DNA from 4 places in the Peribacillus sp. Bi134 genome. Region 3 is predicted to be linked to each of the others. Evidence: riboswitches for the same ligand, from Rfam matches in the RefSeq annotation. Region 3 holds a riboswitch; each other region holds the start of a gene.
The links. A riboswitch is a leader RNA that binds a small molecule or an ion and turns the genes downstream of it on or off. The one in region 3 is predicted to bind S-adenosylmethionine.
Positions count from the first base shown of each region.

Region 1: it holds a riboswitch for S-adenosylmethionine, as region 3 does, so the genes downstream of both, LQ188_RS19720 (sugar ABC transporter substrate-binding protein) here and LQ188_RS05810 (5-methyltetrahydropteroyltriglutamate--homocysteine S-methyltransferase) in region 3, are expected to answer to the same signal.
Region 2: it holds a riboswitch for S-adenosylmethionine, as region 3 does, so the genes downstream of both, mmuP (S-methylmethionine permease) here and LQ188_RS05810 (5-methyltetrahydropteroyltriglutamate--homocysteine S-methyltransferase) in region 3, are expected to answer to the same signal.
Region 4: it holds a riboswitch for S-adenosylmethionine, as region 3 does, so the genes downstream of both, metK (methionine adenosyltransferase) here and LQ188_RS05810 (5-methyltetrahydropteroyltriglutamate--homocysteine S-methyltransferase) in region 3, are expected to answer to the same signal.

Region 1 covers NZ_CAKKLN010000008.1:289,378-293,595, forward strand. Annotated here, with positions in the region: gene LQ188_RS19715 (sugar ABC transporter ATP-binding protein) at 1-513, opposite strand, end outside; gene LQ188_RS19720 (sugar ABC transporter substrate-binding protein) at 571-1,683, opposite strand; SAM riboswitch class I at 1,799-1,904, opposite strand; gene LQ188_RS19725 (GTPase domain-containing protein) at 2,000-4,218, opposite strand, start outside.
Region 2 covers NZ_CAKKLN010000001.1:293,707-297,924, reverse strand. Annotated here, with positions in the region: gene mmuM (homocysteine S-methyltransferase) at 1-123, opposite strand, end outside; gene mmuP (S-methylmethionine permease) at 120-1,508, opposite strand; SAM riboswitch class I at 1,592-1,694, opposite strand; gene LQ188_RS01450 (flavin reductase family protein) at 1,919-2,527, opposite strand; gene LQ188_RS01445 (alpha/beta hydrolase) at 2,545-3,153, opposite strand; gene LQ188_RS01440 (ring-cleaving dioxygenase) at 3,153-4,100, opposite strand; gene LQ188_RS01435 (ring-cleaving dioxygenase) at 4,125-4,218, opposite strand, start outside.
Region 3 covers NZ_CAKKLN010000002.1:585,665-589,882, forward strand. Annotated here, with positions in the region: gene LQ188_RS05800 (MFS transporter) at 1-232, opposite strand, end outside; gene LQ188_RS05805 (metalloregulator ArsR/SmtB family transcription factor) at 390-692, opposite strand; gene LQ188_RS05810 (5-methyltetrahydropteroyltriglutamate--homocysteine S-methyltransferase) at 902-2,005, opposite strand; SAM riboswitch class I at 2,089-2,190, opposite strand; gene LQ188_RS05815 (hypothetical protein) at 2,346-2,765, shown strand; gene LQ188_RS05820 (glycerol-3-phosphate responsive antiterminator) at 2,937-3,479, shown strand; gene LQ188_RS05825 (MIP/aquaporin family protein) at 3,706-4,218, shown strand, end outside.
Region 4 covers NZ_CAKKLN010000011.1:82,240-86,457, forward strand. Annotated here, with positions in the region: gene LQ188_RS23155 (gamma carbonic anhydrase family protein) at 17-535, shown strand; gene metK (methionine adenosyltransferase) at 941-2,134, opposite strand; SAM riboswitch class I at 2,298-2,459, opposite strand; gene pckA (phosphoenolpyruvate carboxykinase (ATP)) at 2,877-4,218, shown strand, end outside.

The DNA of each region.
Region 1 (4,218 bases), on a different contig from region 3:
CTCGTCGAGAATCAGGAATTTGCATTCTGTCGAAACGGCTCTTGCTATCAGGACCATCTGTTTTTCAGCCAAGGTAAGGTCTCTTACCAGCTTTTTCGAAGGGACACGAATTTTCATATCTTCAAGAATAGAAGCCGCTTGGTTATGCAGCTCTTTCCATTGGACCATCTGTTTTTTTCCCATGTTTTGGACCATATCATTCAACATTACATTTTCCCCAACCGTTAAATAAGGGATGAGGGCGGTATCCACTTCCTGATAAACAATTTGAATGCCTTGTTCTTGAGCCGCTTTTGGCGAGCGGATATCCCTCTTCACCCCATCAATATAAATGTCACCTGAATAATGAACATGGGCTCCCGATAAAACTTTCATTAACGTCGATTTCCCTGCTCCGTTTGCACCGACCAATGCGTGGGCTGTCCCCGATTTTACGGAAAAATCAACATCACTCAGCGCCTTCACCCCCGGAAATTCAATCGAAATCTTCTTCATTTCTAGTTGCGTGCCCATGTCCATTCCCCCTTATTGAACAGACACTCCCTTCTACTTGAAAGAGAGTGTCTCTTTTTAATTTTTATAATGATCTTTCAAAACTTTCATCCAATCTTCTTCAAATTCCGTCGATACACCCCAGCCATCGACAATACCAGACAGATTTGCCATGTTCACTGCTTCTTTAGACGCTTGGATTTGCTTTTGTGAAATAAGTGAAGCCTCCAAGTCATAGGTTTGCGGCGTTTCTTCGCCCGCTAATTTTTTAGCCAATATCCTCATATTCACTGCACCGATCAACTTGGGATCTACTGCTGCCGTGTAGGACCATGAGCTATCAGCCGATTGGATTTCCTGGAGATCTGCATTCGAGACATCTATTCCATATATCTTCACTTCATCGCGGCCCGCCTCTTTAATCGCCCGGGCTGCACCGATAGCAAAGGCATCCCATGTTGCGAAAATGGCATCCAATTTACCTTTAGGGTATTTATTCAGCATTGCGGCTACAGCATTTTGTGTCTGAACCGATGTATCAGCAGATGCCACTCCGAATCTTTCGACTTCTTTGATCCCAGGATTTTCTTTTAATTTTTCCTGATAGACTGCATTTCTTCTTACCATTGGAGGAAAACCGTCCACCCAAAGGTATGCAATTGCCGCTTTACCTTTCTGTTCTTTTATCAGCTTATCAAAAGCCAGTGTTGCCAACTCTTCATCATCTTGTGAAGTTAATGTCACGCCTTCTATTTTAGATAGATCGCTTATTGAATCGAATGTGACAACGCTTTTACCTGCATCAACCAACTTTTGAACGTCATTCACAGTTGCTGCATCATCACCATGTGAAATGATATAGCCGTCATAATCTTCCTCCAAAGCCTGCGCTATCGCATCATGGAATTTAGCCGTATCACCATTGGCTGTGTACGTATCCACTTGAAACCCCAGTGCTTCTCCTTCTTCCTTCGCCCCTGCCAGGTATTGGGCCGTATGATCATCACCGCCAATTTTACGGATCACTTTGATTCTGGCTCCATCTCCATCAGCGAATCTTTCCGGAACATTTTCAAATGATACTTTTTCTTCTTTCTTCGACTCTGTGGAACTCTGACCTGTAGAGCACCCCGTTAAAAGCAAAGCCGAAGCGATGGCTGAAATGAATATACCTTTAATAGACCTTTTCATCTTGTTTCCCTCCATTTTTTCTTATTAGTCTCATCAGTTAAGTTGGTGTAAATCCCAAAATAAAAACCTCTCTAATATAGAGAGGTTTAATCGGCTGTTTTGCAGACTTGTCCCTCTCTTATCTGTCAAAACATTTCTGTTTTGCAGGATTTAGCACCAATTCCTAATGGAACGGTTGCTGGGCATCTTAGGGCCAGTCCCTCCGCCACTCTTGATAAGAGATATATCGTGTTACGTTTTCGTAATTATCACTTTATAGGGATATAGTCGTAAAGTCAATAGATTTTTGAATATTTGAAATGTTCCCCGTTATTTTTTATTTTCTTTGAAGCTGGGCTAGACGCTTTTTCTCAATCTTTTCAAGCCGCTCCAACTGCCTTAATTTCACTTCGAACAAAGTGATAGGGTCACGGTAAACTTCCGGATTTTGTTTCATATGCTCCAATGCAGCCTGGTAGTCTTTTATTTCAGTCTGCGTTTGCTCTATCGTTTTTTGAAGTAATGCAAATGAACCGCGATAGAAAAGGGAGATGTCACGATCCAAAGATTTTTCAAACAATCCAAATTGGGTAAGGAAACGCTCCGTGATCATTTCCGCAACATCCAGGTAATCTTCACTTTCCAGGTATTTCTTATAACGATTGTACATATTGGCTTTATTTTGCGGTATCGCCCCAAACAGCTTCCCTGCCCCTTTAAGCAGTAATTGAGATGGAGTCCTGCGCAAAAGGATATTAACGTTTTCGATGCGGATACTGCTTGTCATCCGGTCGGCATCACGGCGCCAGTCATCCAATACTCTGAAGTCACCTGCCAGTGTAATCCGTTCTTCTTTGTATAATTCATTGAATCCGGCACTCATCTCATCCATGAACTGCTGGCTTTGTGAGAACTCCATTTGGGAACTGGCAATCCAGTCTTGAAGAGAACGGTAATATTGAGGCATGATCTTGTCAGAAATGAAGTTTTGAATCCGCTCATTCATTTCCTGGTTTAACTGTACATGGACCTGACTGAAATCACTGCTTTCCGTTAACGATTTAGAGCAATCCCTCAGTAATTCAGGAATTTTTGAATAAAGCTGACTTTTCACTTCGTCCTTAAGCGAACGATACGACCTTATGATATTTTCACTTTTTTCTTTTTCCAGATCAGCCAGTTGATTGACCGCTCCATTCAGTTTGACTTCCATCTGCTCATTCCAAGAGATGGAATGCTCGCATTTCCGCTCATTGGCTGCCCGTTTTTCTAATAGATAAGATAAAGTTTTACGAATGAATGCCAGGATTTTTTCAGATCTTCTTTCCTTCCAATTATCATCTTGATAATTCGATTGAAGGAAGGCTGAAAGGTCCTTCAATTGCTGCCTGCTGTCATAATGTTTGGAGAAAGCGAACACTTTCGCATTCGGGAAATATGCATTCACTTTATCCCATGTTTCGTCTTCCATCCGGACTGCGACCTGATCACTGTATATCGTATCCATTTTATTTAATAGGAAATGGATCGGCAGTTTCGGAGCCATCATTTGAATTTCCAATAACAGATCCCTTTCGCTGCCGGTGAAAGGAGCCCGGGCGTCAAGAACGAACATCAGGCCATCACTGCCATGTAAATAGCCTTGGAAATCGGATTCCACGCTTTGTTCCCCATTGAACCCCGGTGTATCCAATAACCGCAGATGATTATTTCTTAGGTAGTCACTGATGATTGTCACATCGACAATAGTCCCGCGCTGACGGCGTGTTTCATCCAAATCAGTTAGCTCCTCGACAACTTTGCTATCTGTATCGGTAATTTCAAGGATTTCCAAATCATCCCCATCTTTGACACTGACTAGGGAAGAATGGTCCTCAGCAGCAATGCTCTCGCCAACGATTGACTGAATAAAGGATGTCTTGCCATTTCCTGTACTTCCTGCAAGAAGGAGATTGAAATTCCTGGTATCCTTAAGCCCCTCCACCATCCATTTAAGCTTATTGCCAACCCTTAAATCATTATCTTCAGCCCACTGGATAATGGAATTGAACAGTTTCTCTCCCGCTTCCAGTCCGCCTCCCAATTTAGGCGATTTCGAAAGCAGGCTCTCTGCATCCTGAATGACCAGCGCATTGACCGTATCCGGGAAGATTTCATTCCAGGACAACGTGGACGCCGCCGCAAACAGCGAAAGCTCCCCGTCTGCGATTTTGAGCCAGTTTTCCAGCAACCTTGGCACGACAGGACTTAATTCTTTGATTAGATGCGTTCCTTCTAACAGACCTGCATATGCATCCCTGTAATAGACGGAAAGCTCATCCCATACATCCGCATGGTTCAATTCGATGGTATCTATCAAATTATTAATCACTCTTAACCATTCGAAATAAGAATCCGTATATTTATAATTTTTCCAAAGGGCAACCGTCATTTTCTCGAAACGTTCCTGGTCGAGTGTGTATAACGAACCAAGGACAGTTGAGAAATAATCCGGCTCCATCGATTGGGCAACACCCTGCTGGATATACGTTTTCAGCACATCGAACCAGCCCATTG
Region 2 (4,218 bases), on a different contig from region 3:
AGACCAGAGCGGGTCGTCCAAATCACATCCATGCCTCTCTAGCTCTGTAGCTAAAGCTCCGTCTAAAATCATGACTGAATGATCTCGTAAAATAGCGTCAATTGGGTTAGTTTTAATGTTCATGATTTACTCCTCTTTTCTTTATGGTTTTGTGTCAGATAATAACTTCCATAGCAAATCAAAATAAATGGAATGCCACAATATAGTGCAATTCGTTGTGTAGGATCAAATGCAATTCCTATGCAAGAAGCTAGGCATAGCATAAAAGAAACGATTGGTACGAGTGGATATAATGGCGTTCGATAAGCTAAGTCATTTACTGAATTTCCTTCGTTTATATATCGTCTGCGAAATAGAAATTGCGACATGCTAATACTCATCCAAACTACAACAACGGCTAGTCCAGAAATGGATACAAGCACTATGTAAACAGTATCCGGTGCAATAATACTCGAAAACAGGGCTAAGCAGCCGCCCAACATACTGAAAAGGACTGCATTTATCGGAACTCCCCGTTTTGTCAATTTTGCAAATATTGGTGATATAGTTTCCTTATCTGCAAGTGACCAAAGCATTCTGGATGCCGCATACAGTCCTGAGTTTGCAGCAGACAAAATGGCAGTTAATATAACAAAGTTCATAATATCCGCTGCATATGGCACACCAATCCGTTCAAGAACTGCCACAAAGGGGCTTTCTAATACGCTTGCATCCGAAATAGGCAATAATGCGGATAATACAACGATGGTTCCTACAAAAAAGATAATCAATCTCCATAATGTCATACGGATTGCCTTTGGTATCGTTTTTTCTGGATTCACAGTTTCTCCAGCTGCAATTCCAATTAATTCAGTTCCAGAGAATGCGAAATTCACCGCAAGCATCGTCATTATAATGGCAAAAGCACCATTCGGAAATAAACCTTCACTTGTAAAATTGGAGAATAACGGAGCGGATTGTGAATGAATTATTGGAATGAAACCTAGCATTACCGCTGCTCCCAAAATAATGAAAATCACAATGGCAAATACCTTTATAGACGCAAACCAGAATTCGGATTCAGCGAAAAATTTAACGGTCCACGCATTTAATGCCAAAACCAATATGGCAAATAGTGCACTCCATATCCAGACATTGATTGATGGAAACCATCTCTGCATCAACAATCCTGCAGCCGTGAATTCCGAACCAAGTGCAACTGTCCAAGTTAGCCAATACAACCAGGCTACTGTATACCCTGTCCCAGGACCTATGTATTTAGCTGAGTAGCTATGAAACGCACCTGTCTCGGGCATATGTACTGCCAGTTCCCCTAGACATAGCATGACTAGATAAACCACTAATGCCCCAATCAGATACGAAAGGATGGTGCCAAACGGGCCTGCCTGTTGAATCGTATAACCCGAACTTAAGAATAAACCTGTTCCAATCACCCCGCCAAGCGATAGCATTATTATATGCCGTGCCTGCATTTTCCTTTGAAAATCATGCTTCCTTTTGTTCTCCATTCTTACTCTCCTTTATCTTGCATCCAGAAAAAACGAAAACGCACTCTAAAAAAGAGTGCGTTACTGACAAATAAACACGTACGGTCTTATCTATCAAGGTTTCACCCCCTGGAATTAGCACAGTGTCATTGCAGACCTGTTGCTGAGGTTTCATAGGGCCAGTCCCTCCACCTCTCTGGATAAGAAATTATTTTTTTATAACTTTATCAATCTATGAAAAAATTGTCAAGTTTTGTTTCGGTTTGTAAAGGCTTCCTTTAAAATCCAAACGATCAACGCACCTTTGGCATAGATATGAACTTGTTTTTGGAACAGTCGCTTACATTATAGAATTGTAAATAATGCTAACCGGGAATAATTTTTAAAAAATGACGACACCTTAAAAGATGACGCCATTTTTCTTATATTCCTTAAGGTCTTTCAATTTCAAATAATTCTCCTAGTTTTGTATAAGTATGACCCGCTAATCTTGCTACTGGTTTTAGCCCATTCTGGTCAATTCGGCCATTATGGTAAATCTCCTGCTCTATATGATAGCAGACTATTTTCCCTATCAATAAATCACAACCAGGTTTATTCTTGGAACCTGCCAAAGGTATCGCATGCTCCAATGTGCATTCAAAGCGTACCTTCGCTTCTTGCAATCCTGGTACCGACACCTTATCACTAACAGCCTGAGTGAAATTGGTAAGACCCAATTCACTTTCGTCAGACGGGAGTTCCTCGGCCGTTCGATTTGCATCAGCAACATTGTCTTCATCAGTGATATGAACAACGAATTCACCTGTTTGAATTGCATTTCGGGCCGTGTCCTTCAAAACTCCTTCTTTCCGTTGAACAGAAATGGAAATCATCGGAGGATTGGAACTGACTATGTTAAAAAAACTGAACGGCGCTATATTGATTGTACCGGTTTCGGATTGTGTCGTGACCAGGGCTATTGGTCTCGGTATGATGCTTCCAGTCAAAAACTTATAATTTTCCCGTTCTGTAAGACTTTCAGGATTTACTGAAATCATCTTCATCCCTCTCATTCTTATAAAAAGTTCTTTTGAAACCATGAACTTGCTGCATCAACCTCTGAACGTGTTAACTGATGACCGTAATTTTCCCAGTGAACGTCCACCGCAGCACCCGCTTGCAGTAAAATCCGATTAAGTTCATCAGTTTCTGCTGCGGGGCAAATCGGATCGTTTTTACCTGCAGCAATGAATACAGGTATATCCGATAGGGACGGCAAAGCAATCCCGCGTCTAGGCACCATTGGATGATGAAGAATCGCTCCTTTTAATGCCCCTTCGAAATGGAACATCAAACTTGCTGCTATGTTTGCACCATTAGAATAACCTAATGCCACCACTCTGTCACGATCGAAGTCATATTGTCCGGACGCTGATTCCAAGAAGTCATAAAGCTCCTTCGTACGGAAAATCAAATCTTCTTCATCAAAAACTCCTTCAGCCAGCCGGCGGAAATAACGGGGCATTCCGTTTTCAAGTACATTTCCCCGTACGCTGAGTACGGATGATCCCGGTGAAACCATCTCCGATAATGGCAAAAGATCCGTTTCCGTTCCTCCAGTGCCATGTAAAAGCAAAAGCAACGGTGCATCTGGATTACTTCCTTTTTGAAAAATATGCTTCATCATTTATCCTCCTCTAGTACCCTCGGCACTGCCGGCAGTAACGTTTTCTCCATAATTTCCCTTTTTTCTTCAAGCCAAGGCGGCAGCATTAATTTACTACCCATCGTTTCCTTCGTTTCATCATGAGCAAAGCCAGGTGGATCTGTGGCAACTTCAAAGAGTATGCCTCCATCTTCCCTGAAATAAATGGCATCGAAGTATTGGCGGTCTTTAAAGGGTGTCACGCCATAGCCATGGTTTGCGATATGTTCCCTCCATTCTTTATGATCTTCATTATCGCTTGCACGCCATGCAAGATGATGAACAGTTCCCACTCCGATTTTCCCATTTGGCAAAACCGTTTTTTTAACATCTATCAAATTTCCGATGTCCGATGTTGATTTGAAGCGAATGAAATCGCCCTCTTCCCCCATCTTTTGCAAACCCATCACTTCCTCTAAAAGTTCCATCGTTTTGATCGGTTTAGACGTCAATAATACAGCACCGCCGAATCCCTTGATTGCCTTATCAGCTGGTACACCGCCGAATGACCACTCGCTATTTTTACCTTCTTTACGCTCAACCAGTTCAAGTTGCAATCCATGTGGGTCCTGAAATCCCAGATAATCCTCGCCGAAGCGTGAGATCTTTTCAAAGTCAATATTAAATTTACCCAAGCGCGTTTCCCAGAAGCCCAATGAACCTTCCGGAATGGCATATGTTGTTATCCCCACTTGTCCGGAGCCAATTGTCCCTCGGTATGCCCCAGGCCAAGGAAAGAAAGTGATGATAGTGCCCGGTGAACCTGATTCATCTCCGAAATATAAATGATAGGTGCCTGGATCATCAAAATTAACGGTTTTCTTCACCATACGCATTCCCAGCACTCCAGCATAAAAATCCACATTCTCTTGAGGATTGCCTACAATTGCGGTTATATGATGTATTCCTGCATTTTGCTTTTGCATGCCGATTCCTTCCTTTCCCCTTGATTAATTAGTTGATTTTGTATTCAGTGGTTTTAAATTCGATTCAATATCTTTTCTTTTTGATTCTAAAAATGGCGGCAGGGCAAGGTTCTCACCT
Region 3 (4,218 bases):
CAAGGGAATACAACATTAATTTTCGTCTGTCTAAACTTGCTGTCAAAGCCATTAGAATGGGTGTACCGATTGCGTAGACAAGGGAGAAAATTGTAATGAGCTGTCCTGCGGCAGCAAGGGTAACTCCAAGAGAATCCGCAATCTTATCCAAAATTCCGGATATGATGAATTCGGATGTTCCTACTAAAAAACTGATTATCGCCAACATGTAAATTTTCCATGTATTAAGCAAAATAGATTCACTCCTCATTAATGATTATCAATTTTATATAAAGATATATCGGAATATGTTAATATGTATGGATAAAAAAATAAACATATCGCGAAATGTCGAACTGTTAGGGGGGGGAAATGAACCCAACCCTCTAAGGTACGGATCAGGTTCATTTTCATACTTCTTCTTTCAAGAAATCAGTAATTTTTGAGATTGCATCTTCATCTCGTTTGTAATACGTAAACTTTCCTATCCGCTCCGTTTTAATCAATCCTGCTCTAAGAAGCATCGAGAGGTATTGAGAGGCCGTGGACTGGGTCATGTTTAATTTTTCCGTAATCTGACTTACGCAAACGCCGGTTTCCTTCATGTCTATTCCCTCATGAGGGGTGAAGTGGAGTTCAGGCGCCTTGAGCCATTGTAAGATTTGCAACCTGGATTCATTGGATAATGCTTTAAATATCTCGATTGTTTTCATACATTTCATTATATCGAGAATTATCGATATGTCAAATGATTTTAACATTAATCGTTAATTTCATAAATCAAAACTTGATACCGTTATTCAAAAGAGCCATTAAAGGAATGGAAATGTATTATTGCAAGGACCTAATCGGCTCCCTAATAAGTGCTGCCGATTAGGTTATTCGAATCCTGTAAATCAGTATTAAAGTTTCCGCAAAAAAATCATTCCCACACTTCTTTTGCTACATCAACGACGAATTTCAGCTTTTCCCATTGCTGTTCTTCGGTTAGCTTGTTGCCGTGATGGGTGGAGGCGAAGCCGCATTGAGGGCTTAAGCATAATTGTTCGAGAGCAACGAAGTGCGAGGCTTCTTTAATGCGTGCCTTAACAGCTTCCTTGTCTTCGATTTCCCCATTTTTTGAAGTGACGACCCCCAGTACAACCTGTGCACCGCCATTTGGAATGTATTCCAATGGTTTGAAATCCCCTGAGCGTTGATCATCATATTCCAAGAAGAATCCATCCACTTTTTCTTTTGCCAATAAAGTGGGAGCGATACGGGCATAGCTTCCTTCAAACGCCCAAGTCGACTGATAGTTTCCGCGACATAGGTGGGTAGTGACGACAAGGTCTTCTGGTTTGCCTTCCAATGCTCCATTAATGACACGAAGTGCAAGATCAATTAACTGTTCCCTCGTATATTTTCCATCTTTGAACTGGAAATCTGGAGCTGAAAGTCTGGCAATATATACATCATCCAATTGAAGATAACGCACACCTGCTTCATAAAAGGCTTTCAAAGCATGCTGATAGGCTTTGATGATATCATTTGCATAGTCTTCGATATCAGGGTAGATGTCTTCATTATGAATACCTGCAGCAAATAATTGATTCGGACTGGGAATCGTTTGCTTGGCAACGGCACGTCCGTTCACGATTTTGTTCAATTCAATGAAATCACGAATGAAGGGATGTTCAGGATTGAATGAAACCTTCCCGGTATTGCGAACGTTATATCTCTCTGTTTCCACACCATCGAATGTGAGACCTTTTTCAGTCACATATCCCTCGATGCCATTTAAATGTTCGAGGAAGTCAAAGTGCCACCATGTTCGTCTGAACTCGCCGTCCGTAACAGCCTCTAATCCAACTTCAATTTGTTTATCGACAATCCGTTTGATTTCTTCGGTTTCAATTTCACGAAGGCGCTCTGCTGAAAGGGTACCCTCCCTAAATTGCTTTCTGGCAATATGTAAACGTTCCGGTCTTAATAAACTTCCGACGTGATCGGCCCTGAATGGTGCTTTCGTTAATGTGATTGACATGTTGCATTCCTTCTTTCCTTTTAAAAATAAAAAACCTCTTCTTAAAAAATAAGAAGAGGTGTTGGCAACAAAGCTATATACTCTTCTTATCTTCAAGTTTTTACACTTCTGGAATTAGCACAGTACATGAATAGTCTGTTGCTGAGGCATCAAAGGGCCAGTCCCTCCACCTCTCTGGATAAGAGTTGTCTATTAAATTAATTATGACTATACAGGTAGTTTTTACAAAGGTCAAGAGCTGGAGGTTGAATATTTAGAATATACCGTTTATTAATCGGACTGAAATGTTAACGGCATCAGGGAATCCGGCATAAGCTTTGAGTGGGGAGGGAATGCAAGGATGAGTCCATTCAAAAGTGGCATACCGATAACGGTAACTGAAGCCATGGTAGAGAGAATCATAAAAATGAAATCATCTGGTCAGGATATTAAAGTCGAGATTACGCCGAAGCATATTGTGCTTTCCGGAACGATGGAAGTGAAAAAAATGATGTTTAAGAAAAACGTAGCTTTCCGGATTACATTAAAACCGGTTCATGTGGAAAAAAGAACGATTTCATTTGAATTAGTGGAAATGGAACCAGTTGACAGGAATTTCATCAACCAAAGGATATTTAACAGACCGCCATTTTTTGAATTTGAAAAAAGAACGATCAAAATGAATGTTAATGCTTGGAACATCGTGAGAAAAATTCCGGTGGGCACAATTAAATCGTATGAACTTGTCGAAGGTGCATTGATAATGAAACTTTCTTTATGAGTTAAGGGATATTTTACATACAACCTTATCCGCAATCTATAAAGGGAGTGCCAGGTATGTTAGTGTTATTGTGAGATTGTCATGAAAAAAATGTGATTGATAAATCAAGCTCTTTAAAATATACTAAATAACTTGAAGTTTTGAGTTCTTCTGGGAATGAGGAGGATAATGATGGATCAAAAGATTTTGCCTGCTTCAGCAAGCATGAAGGATTTTGAAAGATTTCTAGAAAGTTCCTATGAAATAGGTGTGTTTCTTGATTTGCATATATCACAATTGAAAAATGTAAGTATGATGGCAAAACAACATAATAAGAAAATGATTTATCATGTCGATTTGATCCATGGCATAAGAAGTGATGAGTACGCGACAGAATTCATTTGTCAGGAATATAATCCCTATGGGCTGATTTCGACTAAATCAAGCGTTATATTGAAGGCGAAGCAAAAGGGGGTCATTGCCATCCAGCGAATCTTTTTAATAGACTCACATGCGCTTGAGAAAAGTTATAAGCTGGTGCAGAAAACCAAGCCGGATTATATCGAAGTATTGCCGGGCGCCATGCCATGGATGATAAAAGAAGTGAAGGAACGATTGCAGACACCGATTTTTGCAGGCGGCCTCATACGTACTTCGGATGAAGTCCTGAATGCCCTTGATGCTGGAGCTTCGTCGATCACCACATCCAAAACTGAATTATGGGATATCGTCTAATAGGGGAAAATTGAAAAAAATTACAGAAAAATAGATTAATTTTTCACAAAATATTGACAGCGTTTTCATAACCTAGTATATTTTACAGTACAAGTTAATATATGTGACGGAGACTAGGAGATTCACAACAGATCTATTCATAATTTATTTATGAAGATAGTTCTGCTGTGGATCTCCTTTTATTTGTTGGCAAGGTTTAATAATTTAACAGGGGAGGGGTTTTATCATGACTCCATTTTGGGGAGAAGTGTTAGGCACGATGATATTAGTTGTATTCGGAGCAGGTATTGGGGCTGGTTCATCCTTAAAGGGTTCCTATGCAAAGGATGCCGGCTGGATCGTTATCACGATTGCGTGGGGATTGGCGGTTACCATGGGTGTTTTTGCAGTGGGTTCCATAAGCGGGGCGCATTTAAACCCGGCGGTCACAGTAGGTTTTGCCATTATTGGAGAATTTCCATGGAGTGATGTGCCCGGTTACATCGTTGCCCAGATGATTGGCGCGATACTCGGCGCGACTCTAGTATTCCTGCACTATTTGCCACACTGGAAAGCTACGGATGATCCAGGAGCGAAGCTTGGTGTGTTCGCGACTTCACCTGCGATCCCGCACACATTTTCAAATCTATTAAGTGAGATGATTGGAACTTTCATCCTTGTTCTTGGATTATTATTTATAGGTGCCAATGATTTTACAGAGGGCCTAAACCCATTTGCAGTCGGGTTATTGATTGTCGTG
Region 4 (4,218 bases), on a different contig from region 3:
GAAATGATTGAAAATGATTATTTATCCGTATAAAGGCAAAGAACCTGAAATCGCCGAAAGCGCTTATATTGCTGAGAATGCTGTCGTGACAGGTGATGTCAAAATTGGCGACGAAACATCAATTTGGTTCAATTCCGTCATTCGCGGTGATGTATCCCCAACCATCATCGGGAAAAAAGTCAGTATACAGGATAACAGCGTCCTGCACCAAAGCCCAAATAATCCATTGATCATCGAGGATGAAGTAACCATTGGCCATCAGGTCATTTTACATAGCTGTAAAATCCGTAAAGGAGCTCTGATCGGCATGGGATCGATTATACTTGATGAAGCTGAAATCGGCGAAGGAGCCTTCATCGGTGCCGGCAGCCTCGTTCCACAAGGTAAAGTCATTCCACCGAACATGCTGGCATTCGGACGGCCAGCTAAAGTCATTCGCGAAATCAACGAAGAAGATCGCCAGGATATGGAACGCATCGTTCGCGAATATGCCGAAAAAGGACAATACTATAAAACGGCGGAACGCATAAAGTGAATTGACTGAAAGTTACGAGTATTGTACTCAAACTCACGAGTATTTGCTACAAATTCACGAGTATTTACTCCAAACTCACGAGTATACGCTCTAAATTCATGAGTATATGCTCTAAACTCATGAGTATACGCTCTAAACTCTCGAGTATACGCTCTAAACTCTCGAGTATACGCTCTAAACTCTCGAGTATACGCTCTAAACTCTCGAGTACTTGCTACAAACTCTAGAGTAACGCTTCAACCTCACGATTTGATGACCCAAACAAACTTGTAAACGACTTTAACTCACGAGTTTTGCACGTATTTTATATTTCTTTGGGATTTCTTGAATTATTCCCGCTGACGGCAAAATTAATCCACAAAAAAAAGGTGTCCCGCAAATTGCGGGACACCTTTTTTATATGATTTACGCTTGTGCTTTTAATGTTTCTGCTTTGTCCGTGCGTTCCCATGGAAGATCGACATCTGTACGGCCAAAGTGTCCGTAAGCAGCTGTTTGTTTGTAGATCGGGCGACGAAGGTCAAGCATTTTGATGATGCCAGCTGGACGAAGGTCGAAGTTAGCACGAACTAGGTCAACAAGGACTTCTTCGCTAACTGTACCAGTTCCGAACGTATCAATTGAAATCGATACAGGCTCTGCCACACCGATTGCGTATGCCAATTGAACTTCCGCTTTGTCGGCAAGGCCGGCTGCCACGATGTTTTTCGCAACATAACGAGCAGCGTATGCAGCAGAACGGTCAACTTTAGTAGCATCCTTACCAGAGAATGCACCGCCGCCGTGACGAGCGTATCCGCCGTAAGTATCAACGATGATTTTACGTCCAGTAAGACCCGCATCCCCTTGAGGTCCGCCAATTACGAAACGGCCAGTCGGGTTGATGAAGTATTTAGTTTTAGCATCGATCAATTCAGCTGGAACGACCGCTTTGATCACATGTTCTTTTAGATCGGCTTGAATTTGTTCAAGCGTAATTTCAGCATCATGCTGTGTAGAGATAACGATCGTATCTACACGTACAGGACGGTTATTCTCATCATATTCCACAGTTACCTGTGTTTTACCATCAGGGCGTAAGTAAGCAAGAGTTTCATCTTTACGAACTTGAGCCAGGCGGAATGAAAGTTTATGCGCCAATGAAATCGGAAGCGGCATAAGCTCTTCTGTTTCATTACAAGCAAATCCGAACATAAGACCTTGGTCCCCTGCACCGATTGCATCGATTTCTTCCTCTGACATGTTTCCTTCACGAGCTTCCAATGCTTTATCGACTCCAGCTGCGATATCGGCAGACTGCTCATCAATGGAACTCAACACTGCACAAGTTTCAGCATCGAAACCGTATTTCGCACGTGTGTAGCCAATTCCTTTAATCGTATCACGAACGATACGCGGAATATCCACGTAAGCGGACGTTGTAATTTCACCAGCAACAAGTACAAGGCCTGTTGTTACACTAGTTTCACACGCAACACGTGCATTTGCATCCTTAGCTAGGATAGCATCTAAAATGGAATCTGAAATCTGATCACAAATTTTGTCCGGATGGCCCTCTGTAACAGATTCAGAAGTAAATAGACGTTTCTTTGACATCATATTTCCTCCTTGGAAGTTAGTATGTTGTAGGCATAAGCCTGATTTTTACGGAACTCGTTTCCCTCATTAGTTTCAACTATAGACACAGAATTACTTATGAAAAACACAAAAACCTTCCCTGGCAAATGAGGAAAGGTTTAAAATTCTGTCTTCTATCCTTTCACTCTTATCGTTCAAGGGTTTTTACCTTGCTCAGGTTAGCACCATCACCACTATTCCTTGAAGATCTTCGCTTTATTTTCGGCGATCGATCTTGGAGTCAAGTTCAATATGGCAGGTTGCTGGGTTTCAAAGGGCCTGTCCCTCCACCAACTCGGGATAAGAGAATCCGTACAATTTAAGATATTATCGTATCTAGTTGGAATTTGTCAATGCTTTTCTAAAAAGAACATTTCCGCCCAGTATGGCTTTCTTTTGAAAAAAGTGTTGATACAGCGTCTTAGAAGGGTTTACAATGCAAAATACGAATAGAAATGTTGGAAATTGCCATTAATAATAAGTATTAAGCATACGAAAAACGACTTCACCATTGGAAATATATTGCTTACTTACTTCCTATTAAAATAAAATTGACTTCATTAAAGTATATGTGATAATCCTGACTCGGTTCCTGCCGGAATAAAATGATTAACGCGGCCAGCTGAAAATAATCACAAATTAGAAGAAATAGTATAGACTATTTAAATGAATGTGTTATACTAATTGTAATCTAAAAACTTAAACAAAGGAAGGTACCTCATATATGAATTCTGTAGATGTTTCTAATGAGTTACACCAGTTATTAACAGGAAACAATGTGCAAACTCAACTTTCAGTTCCTCAATTGGTCGAAAAAGTATTAAGCAGAAATGAAGGCGTTTTAACATCAACCGGCGCAGTAAAAGCTGAAACTGGCAAATATACTGGTCGTTCACCTAAAGATAAATTTATCGTGGAAGAAGCATCCGTTAAAGATAAAATCGATTGGGGTTCAGTGAACCAGCCAATTTCCGAAGATGTGTTCAATAAACTATATAATAAAGTAGTTGACTACCTAAAAGCAAAAGAAGAGATTTTTGTTTTTAAAGGTTTCGCTGGTGCAGACGAATCATCTCGTCTTCCAATCCGTGTTGTTAATGAATATGCTTGGCATAACCTTTTCGCCCATACTTTGTTCATCCGTCCAAATGAAGAGGAACTAAGAGGTCACGAAGCTGAATTCACAATCCTTTCTGCACCTAACTTCAAAGCAGACCCAGAAGTGGACGGAACCACTTCCGAAACTTTCATCATCGTTTCATTTGAACGCCGTACCATCCTGATCGGCGGAACGGAATATGCAGGAGAAATGAAAAAATCGATCTTCTCGATCATGAACTACTTACTTCCAGAGGCTGGAATCCTTCCAATGCATTGCTCTGCTAACGTAGGACGTGAAGGGGACGTCGCTTTATTCTTCGGTCTGTCCGGTACAGGCAAAACAACTTTATCAGCAGACACTAGCCGTAAACTGATTGGCGATGACGAGCACGGCTGGTCTTCTAATGGCGTATTCAACATCGAAGGCGGCTGCTATGCGAAAACGATCAATCTTTCACGTGAAAAAGAACCACAAATTTTCGATGCAATCCGTTTCGGTGCCGTATTGGAAAATGTTGTTGTTGATCCGGATACACGTGAAGCGAACTATGATGACAGTTCATTGACTGAAAACACTCGTGCTGCTTACCAAATGCAAGCGATCGATAACATCGTGAACCCAAGTATTGCAGGACATCCAAATACAATCATTTTCTTAACAGCTGATGCTTCAGGCGTTCTGCCTCCAATCAGCAAGCTTTCCAAAGAACAGGCAATGTTCCACTTCCTAAGCGGATACACTAGTAAATTGGCTGGTACTGAAAGAGGCGTAACTTCACCGGAAGCTACATTCTCCACTTGCTTCGGATCTCCATTCTTACCTCTTCCAGCTCAACGCTATGCTGAGATGCTTGGTGATAAAATTGACGAGCACAATGCAAAGGTATACCTTGTCAACACTGGATGGACTGGCGGAGCATACGGAACTGGAAGCCGTATGAAACTTGCTTACACTCGTGCAATGG